3 regions of the Streptomyces sp. NPDC054783 genome follow, and region 1 is predicted to be linked to each of the others. Evidence: riboswitches for the same ligand, from Rfam matches in the RefSeq annotation. Region 1 holds a riboswitch; each other region holds the start of a gene.
What was found. Region 1 has a riboswitch for cyclic di-AMP ahead of ACWGJ5_RS19535 (transglycosylase family protein). Riboswitches for the same ligand answer to the same signal wherever they lie in the genome.
Positions count from the first base shown of each region.

Region 1 (9,447 bases):
GGGCGCGGTGGACGGCTACAACAGCGGCGATACCGGCGCCAGGCTGCACAGCACCGACGTCCATGACGGCACCAAGGACGGCGACCGCTATCTGGAGGCCAAGCTCGTCGGCGCCGACGGCAGGACGGGACACATCCGCATGGTCGACCACGGCGAGCAGGCGATGATGGTCTTGATCGTCGGCACCGACGACCAGCGGCACGCCGTCGACCGGGACTACCGGCAGGTGCTCGACAGCATCAAGACCCCGGAGCACGGCCCCCGGCAGGCCGAGGGCTCCGCCGTGTCCACCTGACCGGAGTACGTCACCGGCCCCTGCGGACCGGTGACGCACACGCCGAAGGGGCCGCCCGCACCACGGATGGCAGGCGGCCCCTTCGGCGTGTTCAGCCGGCCCGGGTCAGGAGGCCTTGGCCTTCTCCTCGGTCTTGGCGGCGGCGACCGGCGCGGGCTTCGCGGCCTCGTAGAACTCCTCGCGCGGGTTCTCCATGGCGCCCAGGGAGACGACCTCGCGCTTGAGGAACATGCCGAGCGTCCAGTCGGCGAAGATGCGGATCTTGCGGTTCCAGGTCGGCATCGCCATGCCGTGGTAGCCACGGTGCATGTACCAGGCGAGGCGGCCCTTGAGCTTGATCTTCATCTTGCCCATGACGATCATCGCCACGCCCTTGTGCAGGCCGAGACCGGCCACCGCACCCTTGTTGGCGTGCTCGTACTCCTTCTGCGGGAAGCCCCGCATGCCGGAGACCACGTTGTCGCCGAGCACCTTGGCCTGGCGCAGCGCGTGCTGGGCGTTGGGCGGGCACCAGGCGTTCTCGTTGCCCGCCTTGCGGCCGACGAGGTCCGGGACCTGCGCGTTGTCACCGGCGGCCCAGATGTAGTCCGTGCCCTTGACCTGGAGCGTGGGCTCGCAGTCGACGTGGCCGCGCGGGCCGAGGGGCAGACCGTAGCGGGACAGGGCCGGGTTCGGCTTGACGCCGGCGGTCCACACGATCGTGTTGGAGTCGACCTCGAGGCCGTTCTTCAGCACCACGTGGCCGTCGACGCAGGAGTCCATGGAGGTGGAGAGGTAGATCTCCACGCCGCGGCCCTCGAGGTGCTCCTTGCCGTACTGGCCGAGCTTGGGGCCGACCTCGGGGAGGATCTTGTCGGCGGCGTCGACGAGGACGAAGCGCATGTCCTCGCGAGACACGTTCTTGTAGTACTTGGCCGCGTCCCGGGCCATGTCCTCGACCTCGCCGATGGTCTCCGCACCCGCGAAGCCACCGCCGATGAAGACGAAGGTGAGCGCCTTGCGGCGGATCTCCTCGTCGGTCGTGGAGTCGGCCTTGTCCAGCTGCTCCAGCACGTGGTTGCGCAGGCCGATGGACTCCTCGATGCCCTTCATGCCGATGCCCTGCTCGGCGAGGCCGGGGATCGGGAAGGTGCGGGAGACGGCGCCGAGCGCGATGACGAGGTAGTCGAAGGGCAGCTCGTACGCCTCGCCGACCAGCGGGGCGATCGTGGCGACCTTGCGGTCCTGGTCGATGGTGGTGACCCGACCGGTGAGGACCTCCGCCTTCGGCAGCACGCGCCGCAGCGGGACGACGACGTGACGAGGGGAGATGTTGCCGGCGGCGGCTTCGGGGAGGAAGGGCTGGTAGGTCATGTACGACCGGGGGTCGACGACCGTGACGGTCGCCTCGCCGTAGCGCATCTTCTTGAGAATGCGCCGAGCTGCGTACAGGCCTACGTACCCACCGCCTACTACGAGGATCCTGGGACGCTCCGTGGTGCTCATGCCATCGAGTATCCACCCGCGCATGGGGGGTCGCTCGTGCGCCCCTTCACAAGCTCCGACAGGGCCTGTGCTACACTGCGCGGCCCGCGTGACGCAGATCATGACCGGCGAGGGGAACCGCAGCACCCTTTGAGCCGTTGTCAAGGCCGCGTGAGCTGCCTCTCTCGGTGACGGACGGGGGCGTGAGCCGCCCGAAAAACCTCCGTCGACACGCGATCCGAAGGTGCCGTACACCATCGATCTGAACATGTTCAAGGGCCTCTTGGCGCCCTGAAAGGGGCAACGGGCCACCTTCCGTGCATCGACCTGGCCGAAATCCTTGTGAAGAACTTCACGAAGGTTTCCGGCGCGACGTCATCGCGAGGCACGAAGGATGCCCGACGGGCGGCCCGGAAGCCGCTCAAACGTTATCCGACCTGCTCAGCAGTTGGCTACCCATCGGTAACAAATGAGAGCCGGGTAACAGGGCTTCACCCGGCCGGACCGTTGGACGGGCCCGTGTTCACCCGGTCGGTCACACACCGCGCGATGTCGGGCAGAGTGGCCCATAGCGTGCCTGCATGAGCACTTCACAGACGGCCTTCAAGAGGGCCTTTTCGCGAATAGGCGCGGTCGGCGCGGTCCTGGGTGTCGTTCTCGCGGCGGGAACGGCCACGGCCGCGTCCGCCGTCGCCGCGGCCCCCGCCACGCACCTCACCGCCAAGGCCGCCGCCCCCGCAGGCGGCCATGACGAGCACCGGGGCTCCGGCGGCCATGACGAGCACCGGGGCTCCGGCGGACACCACGACTCCGATGACGACGACGGGGGGTGCGAAGGCCTCATCGTCCTGCTCTGCAACTGACGGCGCGCCCGCTCGGGCTCAGGCGACGGGCCCCGTTCCTCCCCAGGAGGACCGGGGCCGCTCCACGTCATCGCAGGCCGGCGGCCTCCCTGCCCGATGCCGCCGCTTCGGCCGCGCTGAAGGCGATGCCGTCGAGAATGTCGTGCTCGCTCACCACGACCTCCTCGGCGCCGATCCGCTCCATGATCGCGAGCAGCACGAGGGCGCCCGCGCCGATGACGTCGACCCGGCCCGGGTGCATGGACGCGATCGCGGCGCGCTCGGCGTGCGTGGAGCGCAGCAGCCACGCGCTGATCTCGCGGACCCGGTCGCGGGAGACGCGGGAGTGGTGGATGCGCTCGGAGTCGTACTCGGGCAGCTCCTGCGCGATGGCCGAGACGGTGGTGACGGACCCGGCGAGGCCCACCAGGGTGTGCGCCTCGCGCAGCGGGACCGTCTCCTCGGCGAGGTCCAGGGCCGCCTCGATGTCGGCCCTCATGGCAACGACCTGCTCCTCGGTGGGCGGGTCGCAGACCTTGCCGTCCCGCACCAGGTGACGTTCCGTCATCCGTACGCAGCCGACGTCCACGGACCGCGCCGCCCGCACACGGTCTTCGCCGACGACGAACTCGGTGGAGCCGCCGCCGATGTCCACCACCAGGTACGGCCTGGTGAGGTCTTCGCGCCCCTTGAGTTCCTTGGTGGCACCGGTGAAGGAGAACTCGGCCTCCTGGTCGCCGCTGATCACCTCCGGCTCGACGCCGAGGATGTCCAGCACCCCGCGCACGAAGTCGTCCCGGTTCTCGGCGTCGCGGGAGGCGGAGGTGGCGACGAAACGCACCCGGGCGGCGCCGAGTTCACGGATCACCCCGGCGTACTCGCGGCAGGCGGCGAAGGTCCGCTCCAGCGCCTCCGGCGCCAGCCGGCCGGTGCGGTCCACGTCCTGGCCGAGCCGCACGATCGTCATGCGTCGGTCCAGCTCCAGCAGCTCACCGGTGGCCGGGTTGACGTCGGCGACGAGCAGCCGGATGGAGTTCGTGCCGCAGTCGACGGCGGCGACCCTGAAGAAGCCCTCCGGAACCATCGGCCGGTACGCGAAGAAGCCGCTGCGGACCTCGGCGGGGTCGAGGACGGCACCCTCCTCACCGGGGTGCTCGTCCGCCGGGTCGGGCGCCTGGAGCGGCTGCACGCACGGCCCCTTGCGCCACCACTCCGGCAGCATCGCGATCGCCTCGTCGCCCAGCGGGTTGACCCCCGGGCCGGCGGCCAGCGAGTGCGCGACCAGCACGTGCAGGCACTTCACACGGTCCGGCATGCCTCCGGCGCTGGGGAACCCCTCCAGGACCTCGATGGCGTCCCGGCGCGCGATGTAGTCCTCGTGGGCGGCACGGTAGGCCGCGGCCAACTCGGGGTCGTTCTGAAGGCGTTCCGTCATTTCCTTCATGACGCCGTCCGCCTCCAGCGTGCCGATCGCCGAGGCGGCACGCGGGCACGTCAGGTAGTACGTCGTCGGGAAGGGCGTGCCGTCGGGCAGCCGGGGGGCGGTCTCCACGACGTCCGGCTGCCCGCACGGGCAGCGGTGCGCGATGGCCCGCAGGCCCCGCGGCGGGCGGCCCAGCTGCTGCTTGAAGGCCTCGACGTCCGCGTCGGTGGGCTCGGTGCGCGGCGTGGCGGGCGGGGGCGTTTCCATGACTGCTTCAGGTCGGCTTTCTATCGATTACTGGTCGGAGGCGTCGGACTTGTCGACGCCGTCCCAGACGTTCGCGTACCAGGGCCGGCGGGCGGCCCTGAGGTCGGTGCGGGACTGCTTGGCCGCACCGGGGTCGATGACGACGTACCCGGTCTCGCCGGGCATCACATAGTGCAGCCGGCGCCGGATCTGCTGCTCGGCGTAGGAGTCGTCCTGCCAGCGCGCCTTGAGGTCGCGCAGTTGCTCGACCCGCTTGCGGGCCTGCTCCTGCTGCCGCTGGAGGTCGGAGATCTGCGCGCGCTGGGAGACGTACTGCCGCATCGGATAGGCGAGGGCGACGATCAGCGAGCACAGCACCAGCGCGAGCAGCGCCGCGCGGCCGGTGAGCCGGGAGCGGCGGGCCTGGCGCCTGGTCTGTGAGCGGTAGACCCGGGCCGCCGTCTGCTCGCCGAGCTGCCGCAGCCTGGTTGCGGTGGAGAAACGGTCCCGGTCCCTCACGGCCATCGGTCCTCCGCTCCCCTTGTGTCCGAGTCTCACACGTGCGTACGTCCCCGGACACGGTACGGGACCGGGTACGGGGACGTACGTATGACTGGCTAAGACTTAGCCCGGGTCGGCTCAGCCCTTGAAGCGGGGGAACGCGCTGCGGCCGGCGTACACCGCGGCGTCGTCGAGGATCTCCTCGATGCGCAGCAGCTGGTTGTACTTGGCGACGCGCTCGGAGCGGGCCGGGGCGCCGGTCTTGATCTGGCCGCAGTTGGTGGCGACGGCGAGGTCGGCGATGGTGACGTCCTCGGTCTCGCCGGAGCGGTGGGACATCATGCACTTGTAGCCGTTGCGCTGGGCCAGCTCGACGGCGTCCAGGGTCTCGGTCAGCGAGCCGATCTGGTTCACCTTCACGAGCAGGGCGTTGGCGGTGCCCTCCTCGATGCCGCGGGCGAGGCGCTCGGGGTTGGTGACGAACAGGTCGTCGCCGACCAGCTGGACCTTGTCGCCGATACGGTCGGTGATGACCTTCCAGCCGGCCCAGTCGTCCTCGAACAGCGGGTCCTCGATGGAGACGAGCGGGTAGGCCGCGACGAGCTCCTCGTAGTACTCCGTCATCTCGGCGGCGGAGCGCTCCTTGCCCTCGAAGAGGTACTTGCCGTCCTTGTAGAACTCGGAGGCGGCCACGTCGAGCGCGAGGGCGATCTGCTGGCCGGGGGCGTAGCCGGCCTCCTTGACGGCCTCGATGATGAGGTCGAGGGCCTCGCGGTTGGAGCCGAGGTTCGGGGCGAAGCCGCCCTCGTCGCCGAGGCCGGTGGACAGGCCCTTGCTCTTCAGGACCTTCTTCAGCGTGTGGTAGACCTCGGCGCCCCAGCGCAGGGCCTCGGAGAAGGACTCCGCGCCGATCGGGGCGATCATGAACTCCTGGATGTCCACGTTGGAGTCCGCGTGCGAGCCGCCGTTGAGGATGTTCATCATCGGCACCGGCAGCAGGTGCGCGTTGGGGCCGCCCAGGTAGCGGAAGAGGGGGAGGTCGGACGCCTCGGAGGCGGCGTGGGCGACGGCGAGGGAGACGCCGAGGATGGCGTTGGCGCCGAGGGAGCCCTTGTTGTCGGTGGCGTCCAGGTCGAACATGGCCTGGTCGATCAGGCGCTGCTCGGTGGCGTCGTAGCCGACCAGCTCCGGGCCGATCTGCTCGATGACGGCGAGGACGGCCTTCTCGACGCCCTTGCCCTGGTAACGGTTGGGGTCACCGTCGCGCAGCTCGATGGCCTCGAAGGCGCCCGTCGAGGCGCCGGACGGGACGGCGGCACGACCCGTGCTGCCGTCGTCGAGGCCGACCTCGACCTCGACCGTGGGGTTGCCTCGGGAGTCCAGGATTTCCCGGGCTACGACGACGTCGATGGACGGCACGAGCATCTCCTTCTTGGGATGTGACGCTGGAAGTGCGGGGCGTGTGCCTGACGGCCGCGCCTTGCGACTAGAGCCTAACCGTCCCCGGGCCGTCAGCCACCGACCGACCGTCCCGTGGACGGGGAGGACACGCAGACGGTACCCATTGTTCACCGACGGAACAAAGGGGCCTCCGGATGAGGCCGAGGTGAAGAGTGGGGAAAGTGGGCAGAAAAAACCCCGCCCCGGCGCGTACGGGGGAACACGCGCCGGGGCGGGGAGCCCATGGGGACGGGGGTGGCCCTCACGAGGCCTTCAGTGTGCGGGCCGGGGATGTGAGGGCACTGTGGGTCCGCTCGGGGCCAGGCGTCACTTCAGGTGCAGCTGCTGGCCCGGGTAGATGAGGTTGGCGTCCTGGACGATGTCCTTGTTCAGCTCGAACAGCTTCTGCCAGCCGCCCTTCACGCCGTGCTTCTCGGCGATGGCGCTGAGGCTGTCGCCCTTGACGACCTTGTACTCGCCGTCGCCCTTCTTGACCTTCGTCCCGGTCGGGGTGGTGACGGTCTTGCTCGCCGACGGGGCCGTGCGCGTGGCGGAGCGGGTGGCGGCCTGCTGGTCGGTGGAGCGGGTGGTGGTGCTCTTGGTGGTGGCGCTCTTGGTGGTGGCGCTCTTGGTGGTCGCCGCCGGGGCCGAGCCGCCGTACGGGGTGCCCGACAGGCCCGTGCCGCAGACCGGCCAGGCGCCCTTGCCCTGGCCCGCGAGGACCTTCTCTGCGACGGCTATCTGCTGCGCCTTGGTGGCGAGGTCGGCACGCGCGGCGTAGGCGGTACCGCCGTACGCGGCCCAGGTGGAGTTGGTGAACTGCAGACCGCCGTAGAAGCCGTTGCCGGTGTTGATCGACCAGTTGCCGCCCGACTCGCACTGGGCGACCGCGTCCCACTCGGAGGCGGTGGCGGCGGAGGCGTTGCCGGCCGCCATCAGCGGGGCGGCGACGGCGGCGCCGGTGACACCGGCGAGCGTGATGGCGCGGACGGCCTTGGACGGGCGACGGTGCTTGCCCTTGCCGGAAAACAGCATGGATCGATCCCCTCACCGACGCCTGCGAGGTGAGCTGTCGGGTTCGGGCCGGTTGAGTTGCCCGGCCGCGCACTCGCTCTTGCGAGGCGCGGCTTCACCCCAAGCCGGTCCAGCGTCAACCGCTGGGCCCGGCGCTTACCTTGGGTCCCCCGCTCCTGCCTACGGCGCTTGACGCGACGACTGTTCCCGGGCAACCGCTGGCAGGATTCGGCGTTGCGGCTGCCGGGGCTCGTGGTGACGAGCGGTCCTGACCGTAGACATGCGATCGACGGAATTTCAAAGACGATCAGGGCTTCTGAGACTCATCCCACACTTTCACCAAACCGGACATCAGTCGCGAAGTGGGGCGCCAACTGCCGCTAGTCGTCGCCCTTTTCGGCAGGGACTTTCAGGGTCTGACCGGCGGCGATGTGGTCCGGGTCGGCACCGATGACCTTCTCGTTGCCGACATAGAGGGCATGCCACCCGCCGTCGACGCCAAGCGAGTCGGCGATGGAGGCGAGGGAGTCGCCCTCACGGACCGTGTAGCTACCCGGTTCGCGGCTGGCGTGACGGCCCGAAGGTGTGGCGTTCTGACCGTTTGTCACGTTTTCGTCCGCGCTTTCGCCGCGGTGGCGTCCGCCGTTGCCGAGCGCGCCGGTGTCGACCAGGCTCCAAGAACCGGCACTCTGCTGGTAATTGTCCGAGTTGTCGGTACCTGGTGTCGCCGCGGGAGAGCTGTCGGATCCCTGCGGGTTTCCGCCGTCGTGCGAGCCTGACTTGTCTGCCTTGTCGGACTTGGGGGCGCTGGTTCCGGCGGAGCCGTCGGCCGCACCGGGAGTACCGGTGGTGTCCTTGCTCCGACTCGGGGTCGGCGTGGCGCTCGAGTTTGAGGCGGAGCCGGAGGAGTCCGAACCCGGGGCGGAGTGGCTGCCGGAGTCCGAACCCGAGCCCGAATCGGAGCCGGAGCCCGGTGAGGACGAATCAGGCAGACCGGACGAGTCGGAGCCCTGGGCCGAGCCGGACGCGCCGTTCGACCCGTCACTGCCGCCGGAGCCGCCGACGCCGGTGTCGACGTCGACCGAGGCGGAGTCGGAGGTCAGCCCGGAGAGCAGGGCACAGGTGGCCCACGGCTTGGTGCCCTGGTCGGCGAGGACCTTCTCGGCGACGGCTATCTGCTGGGAGCGGCTGGCCTGGTCGGCGGTCTCGGCGTACTGCGTGCCGCCGTACTTGGCCCAGTCGCCCTGCGAGATCTGCAGACCGCCGTAGTAGCCGTTTCCGGTGTCCGCACTCCAGGAACCGCCGCTCTCGCATTCGGCGACCTTGTCCCACGTGGTGCCGTCGGCCGCGTTCGCACTGGCGGCGCCGAGCAGCGGGATGGCAATCGCTGAGCCGGTCACGCCGGCCGCGACGAGGAGGGCCGGAGCCTGACGGGGGCGACGGTGACGACCGTTCCCGGAGAGCATGCGGAAGCCTTTCGTGCGACAGCAGAACCGGCGCGGCGGCCGAAGCCTGGCCGCCACACTGATGGGTGAACGTAGCGGCAGACGATCACTTGTCACAAGTTCATGCCGCGCAGATCACGTGAAGATCACAGAGTTGAAAGTTTGTCATCTCGACCTGCGCGGCGGCCGATTGTCCCCTGCCGTCCCCTTTGTCACCCGTCGGGAACGGCGACGCCTCACGCCCGGCGCGCGATCGGGCCGGAACCATGGACTCGACCCGATCCGGGGGGCTTCCCACCCAGGAGGACACGATGCTGCGGCACACCCGGTTGCCCGGAGAGTCCGCGGACTACCTCGCCGCCCGCGAGGAGCTGTGCAGCGCCGAGATCGAACTCATGCGTCACCGCGAGAAGGTCGCGGCCCTGCGCAGAGCGCTTCCGCAGGGCGCCGAGGTCGACGACTACGTCTTCCTCGAGGGCCCCGCCGAGCTCGACGCCGGCGACACGCCCGTCCGCGAGGTGCGGCTGAGCGAGCTGTTCACCGGCCCGGACCGCTCGTTGATCGTCTACCACTTCATGTACGGCAAACGGCAGACCGACCCGTGCCCGATGTGCACCCTGTGGATCGACGGCTTCAACGGCGTCGCCCACCACATCGCCCGGAACGCCGACCTCGTGGTCGCCGCGGCCGCCGACCTGCCCACGCTGCGCCGGCACGCCCGGGGCCGCGGCTGGTCGCGGCTGCGCCTGCTGAGCGCCGGGGACAGCACCTTCAAGT
Region 1 covers NZ_JBSHAY010000010.1:95,907-105,353, forward strand. Annotated here, with positions in the region: gene ACWGJ5_RS19500 (hypothetical protein) at 1-295, shown strand, start outside; gene ACWGJ5_RS19505 (NAD(P)/FAD-dependent oxidoreductase) at 401-1,780, opposite strand; gene ACWGJ5_RS19510 (hypothetical protein) at 2,341-2,622, shown strand; gene ACWGJ5_RS19515 (Ppx/GppA phosphatase family protein) at 2,690-3,685, opposite strand; partial or broken gene ACWGJ5_RS19520 (DUF501 domain-containing protein) at 3,890-4,291, opposite strand; gene ACWGJ5_RS19525 (FtsB family cell division protein) at 4,319-4,795, opposite strand; gene eno (phosphopyruvate hydratase) at 4,910-6,196, opposite strand; gene ACWGJ5_RS19535 (transglycosylase family protein) at 6,539-7,246, opposite strand; cyclic di-AMP (ydaO/yuaA leader) riboswitch at 7,251-7,423, opposite strand; gene ACWGJ5_RS19540 (transglycosylase family protein) at 7,606-8,691, opposite strand; gene ACWGJ5_RS19545 (DUF899 family protein) at 8,982-9,447, shown strand, end outside.

Region 2 (9,447 bases), on a different contig from region 1:
CCGACATGACCGGCGCGGGGCCGAACTGCCCCGTCGGCGCCTGCACGATTGCGGCCGGCACGGGCGCCGGCTGCTTCACCGGGGGCACATTCCGCAGCCCCTCCGGCGAAGGCACGGTCACCTGTGAAGACGCGGCCATCTGTGAGGCCGTGCCCGCCGCGGTCGGCCGCGCCGGCGAAGCCACGCCCGCCGCACCCGGCTTCGTCGACGCGGGCACCCGTACCGCCCGCCCCGTGACCCGGCTGGAGCCGTCCGCCGAGACCTCCAGGGGAACCACGCAGCCTGCGCGGTCGTCGTGGATCGTGGCGTGTATGGGGGTGCCGACGCTGATGGCCAGCCGCTGGAGGTGGTTGAGGACGGCCTGCTGGATCTCCTCGCCCGGCGCCGCCACCACCGACGTCCCGCCGACCGACGCGCCTCCCGCGCCGAACACCCGGACCGGCACCACCGTCGGATGCGCCACGGGCTGCTGCGCCCGCTTCTTCTCGAAGCTGACTCGAGACATCGGTTTTCCCTCACTCCCCCGGCGCTGCGATCCGGTCGTACGCGTCCTGCCGACCAGTGTGTCGGCTCCCTGCGGTTTCCGCGTCACCGCAGCGTCACAGCCTCGCACCAGCCGCGCCCTGGCGCAGATTGCTTGCGTGTGCATAAAATGCACGTGTCTTTATCCGTCGTACGTCAGCACGCCCCCGGGGGACCCATGAGCCGTCGATTTCTCTTCGTCCTGGGCAGCGCCCGCGCCGAGGGCAACACCGAACTGCTGGCCCGTGCGGCGGCCGAGCAGCTGCCCGGCGATGTCGAACAGCGCTGGATCCGCCTCGCCGAGCATCCGCTGCCCGACTTCGCGGACCTGCGGCACGACAGCGAGCATGTACGACCGACGGCGGACAGCGCCGCCGGTCTGCTGCTTGACGCCACCCTCGCGGCCACGGACATCGTCATCGCCTCGCCGCTGTACTGGTACTCGGTGTCCGGCCTCACCAAGCGCTACCTGGACCACTGGTCGGGCTGGCTGCGCATCCCGGGCGTCGACTTCAAGGCGACCCTGGCCGGGCGCACACTCTGGGGCATCGCCGCGCTCGCCCACGCCGAACAGTCGGTCGCCGAGCCCTACGTCGGCACGCTCAACAACTCGGCCGCCTACATGGGGATGCGCTTCGGCGGCGTGCTGCTGGGCAACGGCAGCGCCCCGGGTGACGTACTGAAGGACACCGACGCGCTGGCACGCGCGAAGACGTTCTTCTCCCAGGACGCGCCCCTCGCGCGCTTCCCGTACGAGCCGTCCGCCGGGTAGCCCTACGCGCTGATGTCCTTCGTCGTGAACCGCGCCCAGGCCGCCGAGCCGAACACGGCCGCGTACAGCGCTTGGAGGTCGAGGTTCTTCACCAGGTCGTCCCAGTAGACGGGGTCGCGGACCAGGTCGGCGAAGGACAGCCAGTAGTGCGAGAACAGGTACGGCCGCAGCGCGTGCAACTGGGGTATCTGGTCCAGGATCTGGACGGTGATGAGTATGCCGACCGTGGTCGCCATCGCCGCGATGCCGCTGTTCGTGAGCGTCGACACGAACAGGCCGAGCGCCGCCATACCGACCAGTGAGGCGGCGACCACCAGGGCGATCAGCAGGGCCCGGCCGAGGCCCTCGGCGAAGCTGATCCGGGTGCCGGATATGGTCGTGAGGTCGCCCAGCGGGAAGAGCAGCGCGCCCACGACCAGCGCCGAGCCGGCCACGATCAGTGTGGCCAGCAGGCAGAAGGCCATCACCGTCGTGTACTTGGTGAGCAGCAGCCGGGTGCGGCCGGCCGGGGCGACCAGCAGATAGCGCAGGGTGCCCGCGTCCGCCTCGCCCGCTATCGCGTCGCCCGCGACGACCCCGACGGCCATCGGCAGGAAGAACGGCAGGGTCGCGGCCAGTGCCGTGAACACCAGGAACAGGCCGTTGTTGGTGATCTGCGTCATGAACGCCGGGCCCTGGCCGCTGTGGTCCACCGTCCGGCCGCCCCGCGTCTGGATCTTCACGGCGATCCCGACCAGCACCGGCACGACGGCCAGCACCCCGAGCAGGGCGAGCGTGCGCCAGCGGCGGAGGGTCGTGAGGAGTTCGCTGCGCAGCAGCCCGAGCGACCACAGAGGGCTCGGCCGGCGGGCGGCTGATGCGGCGACCGCCTCGGACACGGGGACCGTCTCAGCCCGCGACATCGAAACCCTCCCCCGTCAGCGCCACGAACGCGTCCTCCAGCGAGGCCCGTTCGACCGTGAACCCCCGGACCCTGACCCCCGCCGCGACCAGGGCCGCGTTCACCTCGGCGAGGTCCCGCGCGGGCGGTTCGCCGGTGACCCGGTCGCCGTCGGCGGTGACGTCCCCGACACCCTGCTCCTTCAGCACCCGGGCCGCCTCGGCCGGATCCGGGGTGGTCACCACGAGCCGTCCCCGCACCCCGGCCGCCAGGTCGGCCACCGCGCCCTGGGTGACCAGCCGGCCCCGCGCCATGACCGCCGCGTGGGTGCAGACCTGCTCGATCTCGTCGAGGAGGTGGGAGGAGAGGAAGACGGTCGTGCCGTCGGCGGCCAGCTCACGGATCAGGGTGCGGATCTCGCGCATGCCCTGCGGATCGAGGCCGTTGGTGGGCTCGTCCAGGACGAGCAGCCGGCGCGGCTGGAGCAGCGCGGCGGCCAGACCGAGGCGCTGTCTCATGCCCAGCGAGTACGCCTTGGCCTTCTTGCCGGCGGCGGCCGCGAGGCCCACCCGGTCCAGGGCCGCGGCGACGCGGGCGTGCCGGGTACGGGGGTCGGCGGTCGGGTCGGCGGCGTCGTAGCGGAGCAGGTTGTCCCGGCCGGAGAGGAAGCCGTACAGCGCGGGGCCCTCGATGAGCGCGCCGACCTGCGGGAGGACGGCACGGGCCGCCCGGGGTATCGGGCGGCCCAGCACGCGGACCGTGCCCGCCGTGGGCTCGATCAGGCCCATCAGCATGCGGATGGTGGTGGTCTTGCCCGAGCCGTTCGGACCGAGGAAGCCGAAGACGCTGCCCGCCGGGACGGTCAGGTCGAGGCCGTCGACGGCGAGCTGTCCGCCGCGGTAGCGCTTGGTGAGGCCGCGGGTGGCGATGACGCTCGCCTCGGCCGGCCCCGGGGCAGGCTTCCCCGTATCCGCCGTCTGCCCCGGGACACGGTTCCCCGCGTCCCCCTCCTCCCGCTCCGTGGCGGACGGTCCGTCCATCGGCTCCCCCTCGATTCGCGCCTCCCGTGAAGGGTGAACGTGCGATCACGGTCCGTAGTGCCCGGAAGGGGTCACTTTCCCGCGTTCGCCGCCTTCACCAGGGCGTCCTTGGTCACCGCGCCGGCGTACACCTTGCCGTCCTCGGTGATCAGGGCGTTGACCAGGCGGGTCGAGAAGACCGTCCCCTTGCCGAACTTGCCGGAGACCTTGTCGCCGAGCGAGCCGAGGAAGCCGCCGAGGTCACCGCCCCGGGAGCCGGTCGGCAGACCGCCCTTGGCGCCGGTGTCGAAGGTGGCGATGGACGTCCAGCCCTTGCCGAGGACCTCGGCGCCGTTCATGCCCTTGGCGAGGTCCCCGCCGGGCTCCGGCGCGTGCTTGCGAGCCGCGGAGTCCTTCTTCTCCTCCGTCACCTTCGCCCCCTTGGGCGGGGTGAAGTCGAAGGTGGAGGCGGCCGGCTTGGCGAAGGAGACCTGGGTGAAGCCCACGTCGAGGACGGCGGCGCCGCCGCTCTTCGGCGTCAGGGTGAACTTCAGCGGCGTACCCGTCTTCGCGTCGACGGCGATGCTGACGGCGCCGACCGTGGTGCCGGACTGCCTGGGCTTGATCAGCAGCTTGTAGGCGTCGCGGCCGGCGACCCGCTCGGTGCCGTCGACGGTGACGGACGTGGTGCCGTCCACCGACTTCAGCGCCTGGTCGGCGAAGTCCTTCGGCGTGGCCGGGGGCTCGGCCCTGTGCTCCTTGCCGGAGTCGGCCGAGGTGCCGTGGTACACGTCGTTGGTCTTGCTGTCGTAGCCCCACACGTTCTCGCCGTTGTGGATGAGGCTGTACTCGGAGCCGCTCTCCAGCAGCGACAGCTTCTGCTTCTCGGGGCCGTCGGCGGCGACGCGCAGCGTGTGCGTGCCGGAGACCAGCGAGGTGAGCTGGGACTGCGGGTCCGCGGAGGAGCCGTCGCCGGAGCCCTTGCCGGCGGCGGAGGACAGGTTGTTCGCCAGGCCGCCGAGGTCGGGCAGGCCGAGGTCGGTGTCGATCCGCACGGTGCCGGACATGTGCTGCACGTCCGACTTGGCGATCTTCTCGATGAGCTGCTGCGCCGTGATCCTGGGCAGGTCGGGGTCGCCGGAGGCGGCGAGCGCCGGGACCAGACCGATCGTGGCCGCCGCGACCCCCACCACCGCGACCGGGACCGCGTAACGGGCAGCCTTGCGCCGTGCGGCGGGCCGCTCCTCGTCCCGCGCGGCGTCCACTCGCGCGGCATCCACTGCGTCGTCGGATTCGTACGGTGCCATGTGTGCCTTACCTCCGTCGTCGGCGGCGGCTGTTCTCACGCTGGTCCACCAGAGCCGCCATTCTCACCCGAATCGGTGAGGAGTGGTGATTTCCGTGGCTTCCATCTCACCAAATCAGCCATGAGGAAGCGTCAGACCTCGGAGCCAACTCCGCGTACGCCTGCGGTATGACACGCAGGGGCCGCGACTCCACCAACCCGTAGGGGTCTCACCGGAACGGAGGGCCCCATACGAGGTCGCCGAAGGCGTGCCGTGGCGTACAGCCGAAACCCGGTGAGCCGCACAGCCGGAGGCGGGGCCTCGTGGCCGGGTCAGCCGGCGCGGTGCACCACCGCGTCGCACAGTTCCATCAGCGCGGCCTTGGCGTCGCACTCCCGCAGCGGCACCAGCGCGGCGCGGGCCTCCTCCGCGTACCGGACGGTGTCCCGGCGGGCCTGCTCCAACGCGGGGTGGGCGCGCAGCGCGGCCAGCGCCTCGGCGTGCCGGGCGTCGTCACTGAGGTCGGAGTCGAGCAGCTCGCACAGCGCGATGTCCTCGGGCAGTCCGAGGCGGGCGGCGCGCTCGCGCAGCCGGAGCACGGGCAGGGTCGGGATGCCCTCGCGCAGGTCGGTGCCCGGGGTCTTGCCGGACTCGCGGGAGTCGGAGGCGATGTCCAGGACGTCGTCGGCGAGCTGGAAGGCCACCCCGAGCCGCTCGCCGTACTGGGTGAGCACGTCCACGACCGTCTCGTCGGCACCGGACATCATCGCGCCGAACCGGCAGGAGACCGCCACCAGCGAGCCCGTCTTGCCGCCGAGCACGTCCAGGTAGTGCTCGACCGGGTCGCGGCCGTCGGAGGGGCCGGCGGTCTCGAGGATCTGGCCGGTGACCAGCCGCTCGAAGGCGAGGGCCTGCACCCGGACCGCCTCGGGGCCGAGGTCGGCGAGGATCTGGGAGGCGCGGGCGAAGAGGAAGTCGCCGGTGAGGACCGCGACGGAGTTGCCCCATCGGGTGTTGGCGCTGTCCACGCCGCGCCGCACGGCCGCCTCGTCCATGACGTCGTCGTGGTACAGCGTGGCCAGGTGGGTCAGCTCCACGACCACTGCCGAGGGCACGATGCCCGGCGCGTAGGGGTCACCGAACTGGGCCGCGAGCATCACGAGCAGCGGCCGGAACCGCTTCCCGCCGGCCCGTACGAGGTGCTGCGCGGCCTCCGTGATGAACGGGACCTCGCTCTTGGTGGCCTCGAGCAAGCCTTCCTCGACAGCCGCCAATCCGGCCTGGACATCGGCTTCCAGAGCCTGGTCCCGCACGCTCAGCCCGAACGGCCCGACGACGGTCACGAGGGGTCTCCTGTCTGCTGGTGTCTGCTGGCGATTACACGGTTTGTCGATAGGTCGTTGCCATCACTCAAGTCAGCGTATCCGGTCCCGTTTCGATCACCGATAGCGCCCACCGGTCCAGCCTGGGCGGTATCGGATCACGACCGGTATGTTTTTGATCAAGTGATAAGAGCGGACATTTTCGACTTAACAGGAATCCATGCGGTTTGTCGCGAGCCGACGGGGCGAGCGGAGTAATGCCTACGCCCCGGACAACGACAGGCGCCGCGTCACGGGTTCCACTGCCACCCGCCCGACGCACACCGAATCCCCCATGTCGGATTTGGAATACTTTGTTATTTCGTGAGTTGGGTCACGCACGACCTCCGGCGCCACGGAACCGCCAGACCACCTCCCACCTTGCCCCGTCCGCGAGTTGAGGGTTGGCAAACGCAAAGGATCAAGTATCCCAAACGGCACACACCAAGGTCAAATAGGGCGTTGTGTGACTCAGGCACTTGTTCCCGACATGTGCTCTCGCATACGTTCCGGGCCGTCGGGCGGACGCCGAATCCTGCCGCCGCCCGCGTAACCCATCGACGAACTCATTCGTACGGCAGGAGCGGGGGACCCAGGTAAGTCCGCCGGACCGGACGGCACACGCCGCGCCGCGACGGCTAGGGGTGAAGCCATGCCTTCTCACGAAGGCACGGCCGGGCACCTCCCCGCCCGAACCCGACAGCTCACCTCGCAGGCGCCGGAGAGGACTTCCCCATGCCCACTGCCGCTCAGCACCGCCGCACCCGCACCACCCGCCTCGCCCGCGCCCTCGCCGTCGCCGGCACCGGTGCCGCCGTCCTCGCCGTGTCGCTCGTCGGCGCCACCAGCGCCTCCGCGGCCACCGGCACGACCACCAAGGCGGCCTCCACCACCCTCGCCGGGTACCCGAACAACCTCGACGGCTGGATCCGCGAGTCCCTTGCGATCATGGCCCAGAAGGGCATCCCGGGCACCTACAACGGCATTTACCGCAACATCATGCGGGAGTCCTCCGGCAACCCCAAGGCCATCAACCTCTGGGACTCCAACGCCGCCGCGGGCATCCCCTCCAAGGGCCTGCTCCAGGTGATCGACCCGACCTTCAACACGTACCACGTGGCCGGCACCTCCTTCGACCCCTACGACCCGGTCGCCAACATCACCGCGGCCTGCAACTACGCCGCCGCCCGGTACGGGTCGATCGACAACGTGTTCAGCGCGTACTGACAGTCCCGCTGACCGGCACGGCATCGGCCGTCCGGCGCGTGCCCACACCTGACGGAGGGGCACCCGCCGGGCGGCCGTCGCTCATTCCGGGGACGGCCGTACGCCTGGGAGGACCCCGCCCGGGGACGGTCGTGTACAAGGAGGGCCGGTACCGGGGACGGTCCTGTACTGATGTTCCGGTCAGTCGGTCGGGAACAGTCTTTCGAGGACGACGGCGACACCGTCGTCCTCGTTCGACAGGGTGATCTCATCGGCCGCCGTCTTGAGTTCGGGATGCGCGTTGGCCATGGCGGCCCCGTGTCCGGCCCAGTCGAACATCGGGATGTCGTTGGGCATGTCGCCGAACGCCAGCGCCTCCTCCGCCGCGATCCCGAGCCGCTCGGCGGCCAGCGCGAGACCGGTCGCCTTGGTCACCCCGGACGGCTGGAGCTCCACGGTCCCCGGCCCGGACATGGTGACCGTGGCCAGCGAGCCCACCACCGCGCGCGCGGTGGCTGCCAACTCGTCGTCGGACAGGCTGGCGTGGCGAAGCAGCACCTTGCTGATCGGCGCGCACCACAGGTCGTCGCGCCGGCCGACCCGGACCGCGGGCAGGGTCGGGTGCGGCATCCGGTACCCGGGCTCGATGAGCGTGAGCCCGTCGACCCCGTCCTGGTCGACGGCCGCGTACACCTGCCCCACCTCGGCCTCGATCTTGCCGAGCGCGGTCTCGGCCAGCTCCCGGTCCAGCCGGACCGACCACAGCAGGCGGCCGGTCCCGGCGTCGTAGACCTGTGCGCCCTGCCCGCACACCGCGAGTCCTGTGCAGCCGAGGTTTGCCAGTAGCGGCCGTACCCGCGGGGCCGGGCGGCCCGTCACCACCAGGTGCCGGGCACCGGCCCGCGCCACCCGCGCGAGCGCGGCGAGCGACCGGTCGGAGACCGTGTCGTCGCCGCGCAGCAGCGTTCCGTCCAGGTCGGTGGCGATCAGTGCGTACACGGGGGTGGCTGCCATGATCAGAGAATACGGATACCGGGCCCCGCCGACTCACCTTGTCGCCCTGCGCACTTACGTACCAGTCCACCCCAAGTAGTGCCTCCCGGCTCCTCGTTGATGAGGCGGATCGGCCCAGTCGGCGGCTTCAGCCATGGGCCGACGCCAGGTGTTTCGTCAGCCGCGGTGAGGCGAACTCCGTGCCGCAGACGAAGCGCATCACCGGGCCGTACGACGACGCCGCCGGCAGACCGGTGAAGTACAGGCCGGGAACGGACGAGACGAAGCCCGGGCCGAGCTTCGGCGTGCCGCGGCTCACCGCGAGCCGGGTGCGCAGCTCGTGGCCGAGGAAATCCATGGCCGCGATGTCGACGCGGTAGCCGGTGGCGGCGATGACGTGGTCGGCGGTGAGCCGCTCGGGGTGCCCGCCGTGGGTGCGGACGGTCAGGACGGGGCTGCCGTCCGGTGCCTCCGCGCTCACCACCCGCGCCACGTCCTGCACCTGTACGGCGCTCTCGAAGCGCTCGCGCAGCCACCAGGCGCCGAGCGGTCCGAGGACCCGGCGGACCAGGAAGTGGCGGGTGCCCTCGGGCAGATAGCGGTAGGGGTGCGGGTAGTAGCTGAACGCCCACAGCGACCAGGCGCGGCCGAACGGCGACTCGGGGCGCAGCTTGGGCTGCTGCCAGGGCGGCGCGCCGAACGCGACCCGGCCGCGGCCGCGCGCGACGACACGCACGCGTGCCCCCGCCTCGGCGGCGAGCGCCGCCGTCTCCAGCGCGGACTGGCCGGCGCCGACCACGATGAGCTCCTTGCCGGCGAAACGGCTCAGGTCGTGGTGCTGGGAGCTGTGCGAGACCGGGCCGGTGGGCGCCGGTCCGTCGGCCGCCGCTCCCGCGAGCTCCGCCGGCAGGTGCGCGAGCCCCGACAGGCCGGTGGCGACGACGACCGCGCGCGCGGTGAACGTCTCCCCCGAGTCCAGCTTCAGCTCGAAGCCGCCGCTCTTGTCACGGTCCGCGGAGACGACCCGCACCTGCTCCAGTTCGGGGACCAGTTTCTGCTGGAACCACTCGCCGTAGGCGGTGAACGTCTCCACCGGGATGATGTCCTCGTCGGCCACCAGGCGGCGGATACCGGCCGCGTCGCAGTAGTCGGCGAGGGTGTGGCCGGGCTGCGGGCAGTCGAGGTTCGAGGCGGCGGGCGTGGACTTCAGGAGCATGCCCTCGGGCATGTGGTCGCGCCAGCTGACCATGGGGTCGCCGAAGACGCGGACGGGGATGCCGCGCGCCCGCAGATGGGCGGCGGTGGACAGGCCGAACGGCCCGGCCCCGATGACTGCAACCGGTCGAGTCACGAAGTCCCTCCCCAGGACATGGTGCACGCCACTCTTTGTGTGGCTTTGCCTACTTCG
Region 2 covers NZ_JBSHAY010000022.1:136,252-145,698, reverse strand. Annotated here, with positions in the region: gene ACWGJ5_RS31625 (hypothetical protein) at 1-505, opposite strand, end outside; gene ACWGJ5_RS31620 (flavodoxin family protein) at 701-1,294, shown strand; gene ACWGJ5_RS31615 (ABC transporter permease) at 1,297-2,196, opposite strand; gene ACWGJ5_RS31610 (ATP-binding cassette domain-containing protein) at 2,183-3,214, opposite strand; gene ACWGJ5_RS31605 (LolA family protein) at 3,286-4,500, opposite strand; gene ACWGJ5_RS31600 (polyprenyl synthetase family protein) at 4,812-5,822, opposite strand; cyclic di-AMP (ydaO/yuaA leader) riboswitch at 6,389-6,571, shown strand; gene ACWGJ5_RS31595 (transglycosylase SLT domain-containing protein) at 6,576-7,067, shown strand; gene ACWGJ5_RS31590 (HAD family hydrolase) at 7,248-8,060, opposite strand; gene ACWGJ5_RS31585 (FAD-dependent oxidoreductase) at 8,188-9,390, opposite strand; gene ACWGJ5_RS31580 (carboxylate--amine ligase) at 9,440-9,447, opposite strand, start outside.
Region 2: another riboswitch for cyclic di-AMP. It lies ahead of ACWGJ5_RS31595 (transglycosylase SLT domain-containing protein); the one in region 1 lies ahead of ACWGJ5_RS19535 (transglycosylase family protein).

Region 3 (9,447 bases), on a different contig from region 1:
CGGTACGGCACCCGGGTCGTACGGATCGACCGGCGGCCGGAGCGGGGCGTGGCCGTGCTCACCTCGGGCGGAGACGTCGTACGCGCGCGTGTGCTGGTGAACTGTGCCGGGCTGTACTGCGACGAGATCGCGCGGCTGACCGGGGACGAGCCCCCGGTGCGGATCGTGCCGTTCCGCGGGGAGTACTACGAGCTGGCGCGGCCGGAGCTGGTGCGCGGCCTGGTGTATCCGGTGCCGGACCCGGCCTTTCCGTTCCTCGGCGTCCATCTGACCCGGGGCATCGACGGCGGTGTGCACATCGGCCCCAACGCGGTGCCGGCCCTGGCCCGGGAGGGGTACGGCTGGCGGGTCGTACGGCCCCGGGAGCTGGCCGGGACCGTGGCCTGGCCGGGGTCATGGGCGATCGCCCGGCGGCACTGGAGATACGGCGCGGGGGAACTGCACCGCTCGCTGTCGAAGGGGGCGTTCCTGGAGGCGGTGCGCAGATTGCTGCCCGGGGCGGAGGCGGACGACCTGGTGCGGGCCCCTGCCGGAGTGCGGGCGCAGGCGGTGTTGCGCGACGGGACGCTGGTGGACGACTTCCTGATCAAGGAGGGGGCTCGTGCCGTGCACGTGCTGAACGCGCCCTCGCCAGCGGCCACCGCTTCCTTGCCGATCGGGCGGGAAGTCGGGCGGCGGGTGCTGGACATGCTCGGTTCGCTGTAGCGCCGTACCCGGGGATCCGCCCCCTGGAACCCCCGCTTGCCCTTCCGACCACCCGTCCCGGTCGGCCGGGAGGGCGCCCTGGAAGAGCGCCGTAGACTCGGAAGCACTGTGTCTGACTTCCTCAACGCCCCCGAAGCCCCCTCGCCGGCCCCCCACACCCCCGGCGCGTCCGTCCGGCATACCCGGGCCAAGGGGGAGCCGCGGTTTCCGGACGGCCCCAAGGCCGATCCCGCCGGATCGCACTTCGAGCGGCGGATCCGGAGTTTCCAGCCGCGGCGCAGCCGGGTGACCGCCGGGCAGGCGGACGCGCTGCAGCGGCTGTGGCCCAAGTGGGGGCTGGACATCGACGGGCAGCGGGTCATCGACCTCCCCGAGCTGTTCGGGAACGACGGGCCCGTCGTCCTGGAGATCGGGTTCGGGATGGGCGAGGCCACCGCGCAGATGGCCGCCACCGACCCGGACACCAACATCCTCGCCGTCGACGTGCACACCCCGGGGCAGGGCAATCTGCTGGGTCTCGCCGACCGCAACGGGCTGTCCAACGTCCGCGTCGGCAACGGGGACGCGATCATCCTGCTCCGGGAGATGCTCACCCCCGACTCGCTCGACGGGCTGCGTGTGTACTTCCCGGACCCCTGGCCCAAGAAGCGGCACCACAAGCGGCGGCTCATCCAGCCCGAGTTCCTGACGCTCGCCGCGACCCGGCTGAAGCCCGGCGCGCTCGTGCACTGCGCGACCGACTGGGAGCCGTACGCCGAGCAGATGCTCGAGGTGCTCACCGCGCACCCCGACTTCGAGAACACGCAGGCGGACGGCGGCTTCGCAGCGCGCCCCGAGTACCGTCCGCTGACCCGTTTCGAGGGGCAGGGACTGGACAAGGGACACGTGGTGAACGATCTGCTCTTCCGTCGCGTACCGCACCAGGACCGATAATCCGCTCCAGCCCCTCGTCCCGTCACCGTTAGGGTCGATGCCGTGGCCACCAGTCCTCCGTTTCCGACGTATCCGCCGGGCCCCCACGGCCCCGTGCCGCTCCGCCACCCGCACTGGTGGCAGCACAGGTGGGTGCGGTACGGGGCACTGATCACACTGCTCGCGCTGTCCGGACTCGTCATCCTCGCGCTGGTGCGTCGACAGACCGGTACCGAGGGGTTTCTCGTCGGGCTCGGTCTCGCCGTGCTGCCCGTGCCGTGGCTCATAGCCGCCTTCCGGTGGCTGGACCGCGTAGAACCCGGCCCCTGGCGGAACCTGGTCTTCGCCTTCGCCTGGGGGGCCTGCGCGGCGGCGCTGATAGCCATCGTCGCCAACAGCTTCGCGACGAAGTGGATAGCCACCGCCACGGCCGATCCGGCCAGTGCCGACACCCTCGGCGCCACCGTGATCGCGCCCATCGTGGAGGAGTCCGCCAAGGCCGCGGCCGTCCTGCTGGTCTTCCTCTTCCGCAGACGTCACTTCACGGGGATCGTCGACGGGGTGGTGATAGCGGGCATCACCGCCACCGGGTTCGCGTTCACCGAGAACATCCTCTACCTGGGTACGGCCTTCGGAGCCGACCAGGTCAGCGGCGGCAGCGGTATCGCCTCCGTCACCGCCGCCACCTTCTTCGTGCGCATCGTGATGTCCCCGTTCGCGCACCCCCTGTTCACCACCATGACCGGCCTCGGCTTCGGCTTCGCCGCGCTCTCCGCCGAGCGGCAGCGCGCCCGGCGGATGCTGCTGCCGGTGTGCGGTCTGCTGCTCGCGATGAGCATGCACGCCTTCTGGAACGGCTCCTCCACCTTCGGCGAGTTCGGGTTCTTCGCCGTCTACGGCGGATTCATGATGCCCGTGTTCGGGTTGCTGACCTGGCTCGCGATCTGGACGAGGCAGCGGGAGCTGCGGACCGTGCGGGAGGAGCTGCCGGCGTATGTGCTGGCCGGGTGGCTGGGGCCGGCCGAGCCGTTCGCGCTCGGGTCGATGCGGGCCCGGCGGACGGCCCGTGACTACGCCCGGCACCACGGCGGCAAGCCGGTGGCACGGGAGGTGGCACGCTACGAGGCGTACGCCACCTCACTCGCGTTTCTGCGGCGCCGGGGGCGGCAGGGCAAGGCCGGGGCCGACTTCGTCGTACGGGAGCGGGAGTTGCTGGACGAGCTGTGGAAGCGGCGGAATGCGGCGCGGCCGGCGTTGGAGTACGCGATGCGGGTGGCTCCGCCGGTTCGGCAGATGTACGCGGCACCGGTGCCGATGCCTACGGCGTATCGGCCGGGGTACGGCTATCCGGCGGCGCCCTACTCTTCCTACAACCCGTATCAGTCGTAACCCATCGGGTTGCGGAGGATTCGGCACCGCCGGAATCCGCCGTCGTGGCTGAGCACCGTTGCGGCGGAAGCATCAGGCCGGCAGGAAGGTCAGGCAGACGCTGCCGTCAGACTCGCCAGCTCCTCCTCCGTCAGCTGCAGGTCCGCCACGTCCAGGAGGGCCGGGAGCTGGTCCGGCGTGCGGGCCGAGGCGATCGGGGCCGTGATCGTCGGCTGGGCCGCGAGCCAGGCGAGGGCGACCGTGGCGACGGGGGCGTCATGGGCGGCGGCGATCTCGTCCAGGGCCGCGAGGACCTTCTGGCCGCGCTCGGTCTCCGCGTGCTCCTGGGCCCGGCCCGCACGGGCGCTGTCGACCTTGGTGCCGGGGCGGTACTTGCCGGTCAGGAAGCCCGCGGCCAGGGAGAAGTACGGCACGGCGGACAGGCCCTCCTTGGCGGCCAGGTCCTGCAGCGGGCCCTCGTAGGTGTCGCGGGAGACGAGGTTGTAGTGGGGCTGGAGGGCCACATAGCGGGCCAGGCCCTCGCGGTCGGAGAAGTCGAGCGAGGCCTTCAGGCGCTCGGGGCTGATGTTGGAGGCGGCGACGTGGCGGACCTTGCCCGCCTTCACCAGCTCGTCCAGCGCGCCGATGATCTCCTCGACCGGGATCTCGGGCTTGTCGAAGTGGGTGTAGTAGAGGTCGATGTAGTCGGTGTCCAGGCGGCGCAGGGAGGCGTCGGCGGCGGCCTTGATGTTGACGGCGGACAGACCCTGGAACTCCGGGTGCTGGCTGACCTTGGTGGCGATGACGACGCGGTCGCGGTTGCCACGGGCCTTGACCCACTTGCCGATGATCGTCTCGGACTCGCCGCCCTTGTGGCCCTCGATCCACGCCGTGTAGGAGTCGGCGGTGTCGATGAAGTTGCCGCCGGCCGCCGTGTAGGCGTCGAGGACGGCGAAGGAGGTCTCCTCGTCGGCGGTCCAGCCGAAGACGTTGCCGCCGAGGCAGAGCGGGAAGACCTGGAGGTCGGATGAACCGAGTGTGCGCAGAGAGGTCATGCCCTATGTCAACGCCGACGGTGGATGATCGCATTCCACCGCCGGCGTCAAGAACGCCCGGAAGGACGCGTCAGGGGGTGAGGCCCTTCTCCCGCAGCCACGGCGCCGGGTCGATGGCGGTGGCCTGGCCGTTCGGGTGGACCTCCAGGTGCAGGTGCGGGCCGGTGACGTTGCCGGTGGCGCCGACACGGCCGATGACCTGGCCGGTGGAGACCTTCTGCCCGACGGAGACGTTGATCGAGGACTGGTGGCAGAACCACAGCTCGGTGCCGTCGTCCAGGGTGATGACGGTGCGGTAGCCGTAGGCGCCCGCCCAGCCGGCCTGGGTGACCGTGCCGCCGTGGACGGCCTTGATGAGGGTGCCGGTGGGGGCGGCGAAGTCGAGGCCGGTGTGGTAGCCGGAGGACCACATCGCGCCGGGCTGCCCGAAGGTACCGGTGATCGTGTACGAGACGACCGGCAGCGTGTACTCCTTGGCCAGCTCGGCCAGCCGCTTGGCCTCGGCGGCCTTCTTGGCGTCGGCCTCCGCCTTCTCCTTGGCGGCGGCGGCCTTGGCCGCGGCGGCCTGCTCCGCCGTGGCGGCCGCGGCGGCGGTCTGCTTGTCGGCCGCGGCGATCGCGGCGGCGGTGGCCTTGCTGTCGGCCTTGCTCTGCTGCTGCTCGGCCTGGGCCATGATCCGGTTGCGCAGGGCCTCGCCGGCATTGCCGCTGCCGGCGCTGTCGGTGGTCACGCCGACCTTGCTGAGGCCGGTCGCAGTGGCCTGGGGCGCATCGGAGGAGTCGCCGAAGATGTGCTCGACGGAGTCCAGGTCCGGCAGGGATATGGAGACCGGCGGCTTGCCGGTGTTGGCGCTGGCGATGCCGCCCGCGCCGACCGCGGCCATCACGCCGACGCCGAGGACGGTGGAGCTGCGCGCGAAGCCGCCGCGTTGCTTGGCGACGCGGTGCCGGCCACGGACCGGGGTGACGGAGTCCTCGGTGGGGTTCCACTCCTCCCAGGGCCCCTCCTCGGCGCGGTAGGCGCCGTAGCCGAAGGTCTCCGGCTGGGCTTGCGCGGGCACGTACGGGGCTTCTGGGGCGGGCCGGTTGGACGCCACTCGGGCGTACTCCTTTCCTTCCTCCGCCTACCGGGTTAGCTGACGGGTTCGGAGCAGGAAGGTCTCCTACGCGCGTATACCAGCCGGTATCCGCGTGATTCACCCCAAGATGGTGGTTCCCCGGCTCCCTTGCGGGATTAGGCGCGTGCGCACGGAGCCGCCTCTTGTGACGGCTGGGACGACCGCGCTGCGTTATCGAACGTTAATAGACCTGAGAGTCACTTTCCAAGCCGTTCGGCTTGATCATTAACCTTTTCCGAGCGGAACTTACCGGCCGGGAGTGCAGCAAATCCGGGCGAGTTGACCGCCACTCAGGAGCCTGGGCGTTTTTGATGGTGACTCAGGTGTTATTCGGAGGGCGGTCGTCCGGTCACCCTGGGTGAAAACGATCAGGTGGCGCCGGACGACCCACCGAGTGGTGTACAGTAGAGACACAACGACGCGGGGTGGAGCAGCTCGGTAGCTCGCTGGGCTCATAACCCAGAGGTCGCAGGTTCAAATCCTGTCCCCGCTACTCAAAACTCAGGGCCGGAATCCATTGGATTCCGGCCCTGAGTGCTTTCAGCCCCCGCACGGGGCGGGCCGGGGCCGGCTCACCCCAGCAGATGTCCGTTCGGCGCCTTGGCGCGTCCCTCCAGCTCGGGCAGGACGACCACCTCCGCGCCGGCCTTCGCCAGGACTCCGCTCCCGTCGGCCGCATCCACGAACGTGTCGGGCTCCCGCCAGGCCGTGACCACCCTCCGCACCCCCGCCCGAAGGATCAGCTCGGCACAGGGCGCGGGCCTCGAGGCCCGCCGGGCGCAGGGCTCCAGGCTGCTGTACACCGTGGCGCCGGCCAACCGCTCATCCGCCGGGTCGACCTTCGCGAGGGCGGCCTCCTCCGCATGGACCACGGGGTCGTCCCCCTCGCGCGAGTGACCTCGCGCGAGCTCCGTGCCGTCGGCCGCGACCACCACCGCCCCCACACTGAACGCGGTCCGCGAGGGCGGACACAGCGCGGCCAGTTCGCAGGCGGTGCGCAGCCAGTGACGGTCGGCGGCGGTGGCGACCGCACCCGCGCCGGGGGCCGTGGGCTCGTAGCGCATGAGGACCACGTCCTCGATCCGGCGGGTCTCGGTCAGGCGCAGCCGGCCGGCCTGGTAGCCGCCGGGGCCGAACAGGCGGGGCGCTGCCGGGTCACCGACGAACAGCGGCGCGAGGACCAGCTGGAGCTCGTCGGCGAGGCCCAGCTGCAGCAGCTGGGTGTGGACCGTGCCGCCGCCCTCGACCATCAGCCGCCGGACCCCGCGCACGTCGTGCAGGTGGGACAGCAGGGACCGCCAGTCGAGGCCGGGGCCCAGCGCGACGACGTCGGCGGTGTCACCGACGCGGCGCGCGGCCCGCTCGGCGCCCTCGTCGGTCGTGCAGACGAGCTTGTCGCCGCCGGTGTGCCAGAAGTTGGCGTCGGGATCGAGGTCGCCGGTGGCGGTGACGGTCACCTTCAGCGGGTACTCCGGTCGACCCTCGCGCACCCGTGCCGCGCGGCGCTCGGCGGAGTTGACCAGAAGCCGCGGGTTGTCGGCGCGGATCGTGCCGGCGCCGATCAGGATGGCGTCGACGGAGGCCCGTACCGCGTCGACCCGGTCGAAGTCGGCCGGGCTGGACAGCAGGAGCCGGTCGGGGCCGGTGTCGTCCAGGTAGCCGTCGAGGGAGACGGCGGCGGACAGCAGCACGTACGGGTACGACATCGGCGCGGTCTCCCTGCGAGGCGAGTCTTGGTTCAAGTTTGAAACAAACTTACACTGGCGGCATGACGACCCGCTGGCTCAGCCCCGAGGAGCAGCGCGCCTGGCGCGCGTACATGGCCGCGACGCACCTCCTGGAGGACGCGATCGACCGACAGCTCCAGCAGGACGCCGGCATGCCACACCTGTTCTACTCCGTGCTGGCCAACCTGTCCGAGGCGCCCGAGCGGCGGCTGCGGATGACGGACCTCGCCGAGTCGTTGAAGATCACGCGCAGCAGGCTGACGTACGCGGTGACCCGGCTCGAGCGGAACGGGCTGGTACGGCGGGAGGACTGCCGCTGGGACAAGCGCAGCAGCATCGCCGTACTGACGGACGAGGGGATGGCCGCACTGGAGCGTACGGCGCCCGGGCACGTGGAGACCGTGCGCGCCACCCTGTTCGACCGGCTCACACCGGAGCAGGTGCGGCAGCTGGAGGAGATCTGCACGGGGATCGCGCGCGGGTTGCAGGGCGGCGATGCCGAATCCGGGGCGGAGGACGTGCCCTGGCGGCGCCGTTCGTCCTGTTCGTGATTCCTGATTGCTTTAAGTTTTAAGCATGAGGTAGGGTCCCGTGCGTACCGCTGCTTCAAATCTGAAGCACTGCCCGCACCCGGAGGGACCCGCATGCCCGACACCCCCGCCGCCACGCCGCGCTCCCGCGTCCGGGTACCGCTGCGCTTCCACGACGGCTACAGCGTCGACGCCGAACTCGTCACCTTCCACGGCCTGGCCGACGGCCAGGAGCACGTAGCCGTCGTCCTCGGCGACCCCGCACCCGGCACCGCCCCGCTGGTGCGCCTGCACTCCGAGTGCCTGACCGGCGACGTCTTCGCTTCGGCCCGCTGCGACTGCGGACCCCAGCTGCGCGAGGCGGTCGAGCGCATCGCCGACCGCGGCGGAGTGCTGCTCTACCTGCGCCAGGAGGGCCGCGGCATCGGCCTCTACAACAAGCTCGACGCCTACGCCCTCCAGGACCAGGGCCTGGACACCTACGAGGCGAACGCCGCGCTCGGCCTGCCGGAGGACGCCCGCGACTACACGGCCGCCGCGCAGATGCTCGCCGCCCTCGGCATCGGGGAGCTGGACCTGCTGTCCAACAACCCCGACAAGGCCGAGCAGCTGCGGGCACTGGGCGTGGTCGTACGGGACCGGGTGCCCACCGGTGTCTTCACCACCGCCCACAATGTCCGCTACCTGCGCGCGAAGGTCCTCCAGACCCGGCACACGCTGCCGCTGGCCGAGCTGAGCGTGGGCTGAGCCCGGCGGTTCGGCCGGACCGCGGCACAGGGAACTGAAGCGCCGATCACCGCACCTGCCGACGCCCGTCACCGTGGCGGCGTGACCATGCGCGCCGGGGGCGGGCCGGTGAGCCGGAGGCGTCGTGGGCCTCAGTTCCAGCACTTGAACAGCGGCTCGCCCAGCGTCTGCGGTCGCCAGTAGCGGACCGCCTTCAGCTCGGCCTCCGTCAGCGCGCTCAGATCGACCGAGGTCGGCGGCCAGGCGGCCGATGCTGAGCCCTTCGAGCCTTCCAGCGAGGCGATGTCGACGGCGTGCCGGGCGACCCGCTGCCGTGCACCGCAGCCTGCCGTTCGCCTTCCATCCCGGCCATCGTGCCACAACACCGGACAATTACGTACGATCGACCGTACGTCTTGTTCCAGGGTCAGGAAGTCCGTGTGATTCCGAGGTCGGCGAGCAGGACCCGCACCCGTCCCTCGATGGCGTCCCGGATCGGGCGGACCGCCTCGACCCCCTGCCCGGCGGGGTCGTCCAGTTGCCAGTCCAGGTAGCGCTTGCCGGGGAAGACCGGGCAGGCGTCGCCGCAGCCCATCGTGATGACCACGTCCGAGGACCGCACCGCCTCGGTGGTGAGGACCTTCGGCGTCTCGGCGGAGATGTCGATGCCGACCTCCGCCATGGCCTCGACCACGGCGGGGTTGACCGCGTCGGCGGGCGCGGAACCGGCCGAGCGGACCTCGACCCGGTCGCCGCCGAGGCGGGTGAGGAAGGCGGCGCCCATCTGGGAACGGCCGGCGTTGTGGACGCAGACGAAGAGGACGGAGGGGCGCGGGGCGGCGGAGCTCATGGGTGTCCTTGCAGGTGTCTGGGCAGGTGTCTGGTGTCTTGGCAGTTGTCCTCGCGGCTGTCCCTGCGGGCGGAAGGGCGGTCAGGAGACGGCGGGTTCGGGCTCGGCGTGCGGTACGGCGCCGTCGTCGTCCGCCGGGCGCGCGTGACGCCCGTACCCGTATACGACCGCCACGGCGGCCGACCCGAGTACGGCGCCCAGCAGTTGCGCCCCGACGAACGGGGCGACCGAGGCGGGGGCGATTCCGGCGAAGGTGTCGGTGAAGGCACGGCCGACGGTGACGGCGGGGTTCGCGAAGGAGGTGGAGGAGGTGAACCAGTAGGCGGCGCCGATGTAGGAGGCCACGGCCGCCGGGGCCAGGGGGGCGCGGCCGGTGCGCTCCAGGCCGAGGACGAGCAGGATGAGCCCGCCCGTGGCGACGACCTCGCCCAGCCAGAGGTGGCCGGCGGACCGGTCG
Region 3 covers NZ_JBSHAY010000003.1:555,397-564,843, reverse strand. Annotated here, with positions in the region: gene lhgO (L-2-hydroxyglutarate oxidase) at 1-705, shown strand, start outside; gene trmB (tRNA (guanosine(46)-N7)-methyltransferase TrmB) at 814-1,638, shown strand; gene ACWGJ5_RS09530 (PrsW family intramembrane metalloprotease) at 1,681-3,006, shown strand; gene ACWGJ5_RS09525 (aldo/keto reductase) at 3,096-4,040, opposite strand; gene ACWGJ5_RS09520 (M23 family metallopeptidase) at 4,111-5,136, opposite strand; cyclic di-AMP (ydaO/yuaA leader) riboswitch at 5,146-5,290, opposite strand; tRNA gene ACWGJ5_RS09515 (tRNA-Met) at 5,577-5,650, shown strand; gene ACWGJ5_RS09510 (dihydrofolate reductase family protein) at 5,730-6,863, opposite strand; gene ACWGJ5_RS09505 (MarR family winged helix-turn-helix transcriptional regulator) at 6,926-7,435, shown strand; gene ACWGJ5_RS09500 (GTP cyclohydrolase II) at 7,529-8,161, shown strand; gene ACWGJ5_RS09495 (hypothetical protein) at 8,293-8,526, opposite strand; gene ACWGJ5_RS09490 (arsenate reductase ArsC) at 8,568-8,990, opposite strand; gene ACWGJ5_RS09485 (aquaporin) at 9,072-9,447, opposite strand, start outside.
Region 3: another riboswitch for cyclic di-AMP. It lies ahead of ACWGJ5_RS09520 (M23 family metallopeptidase); the one in region 1 lies ahead of ACWGJ5_RS19535 (transglycosylase family protein).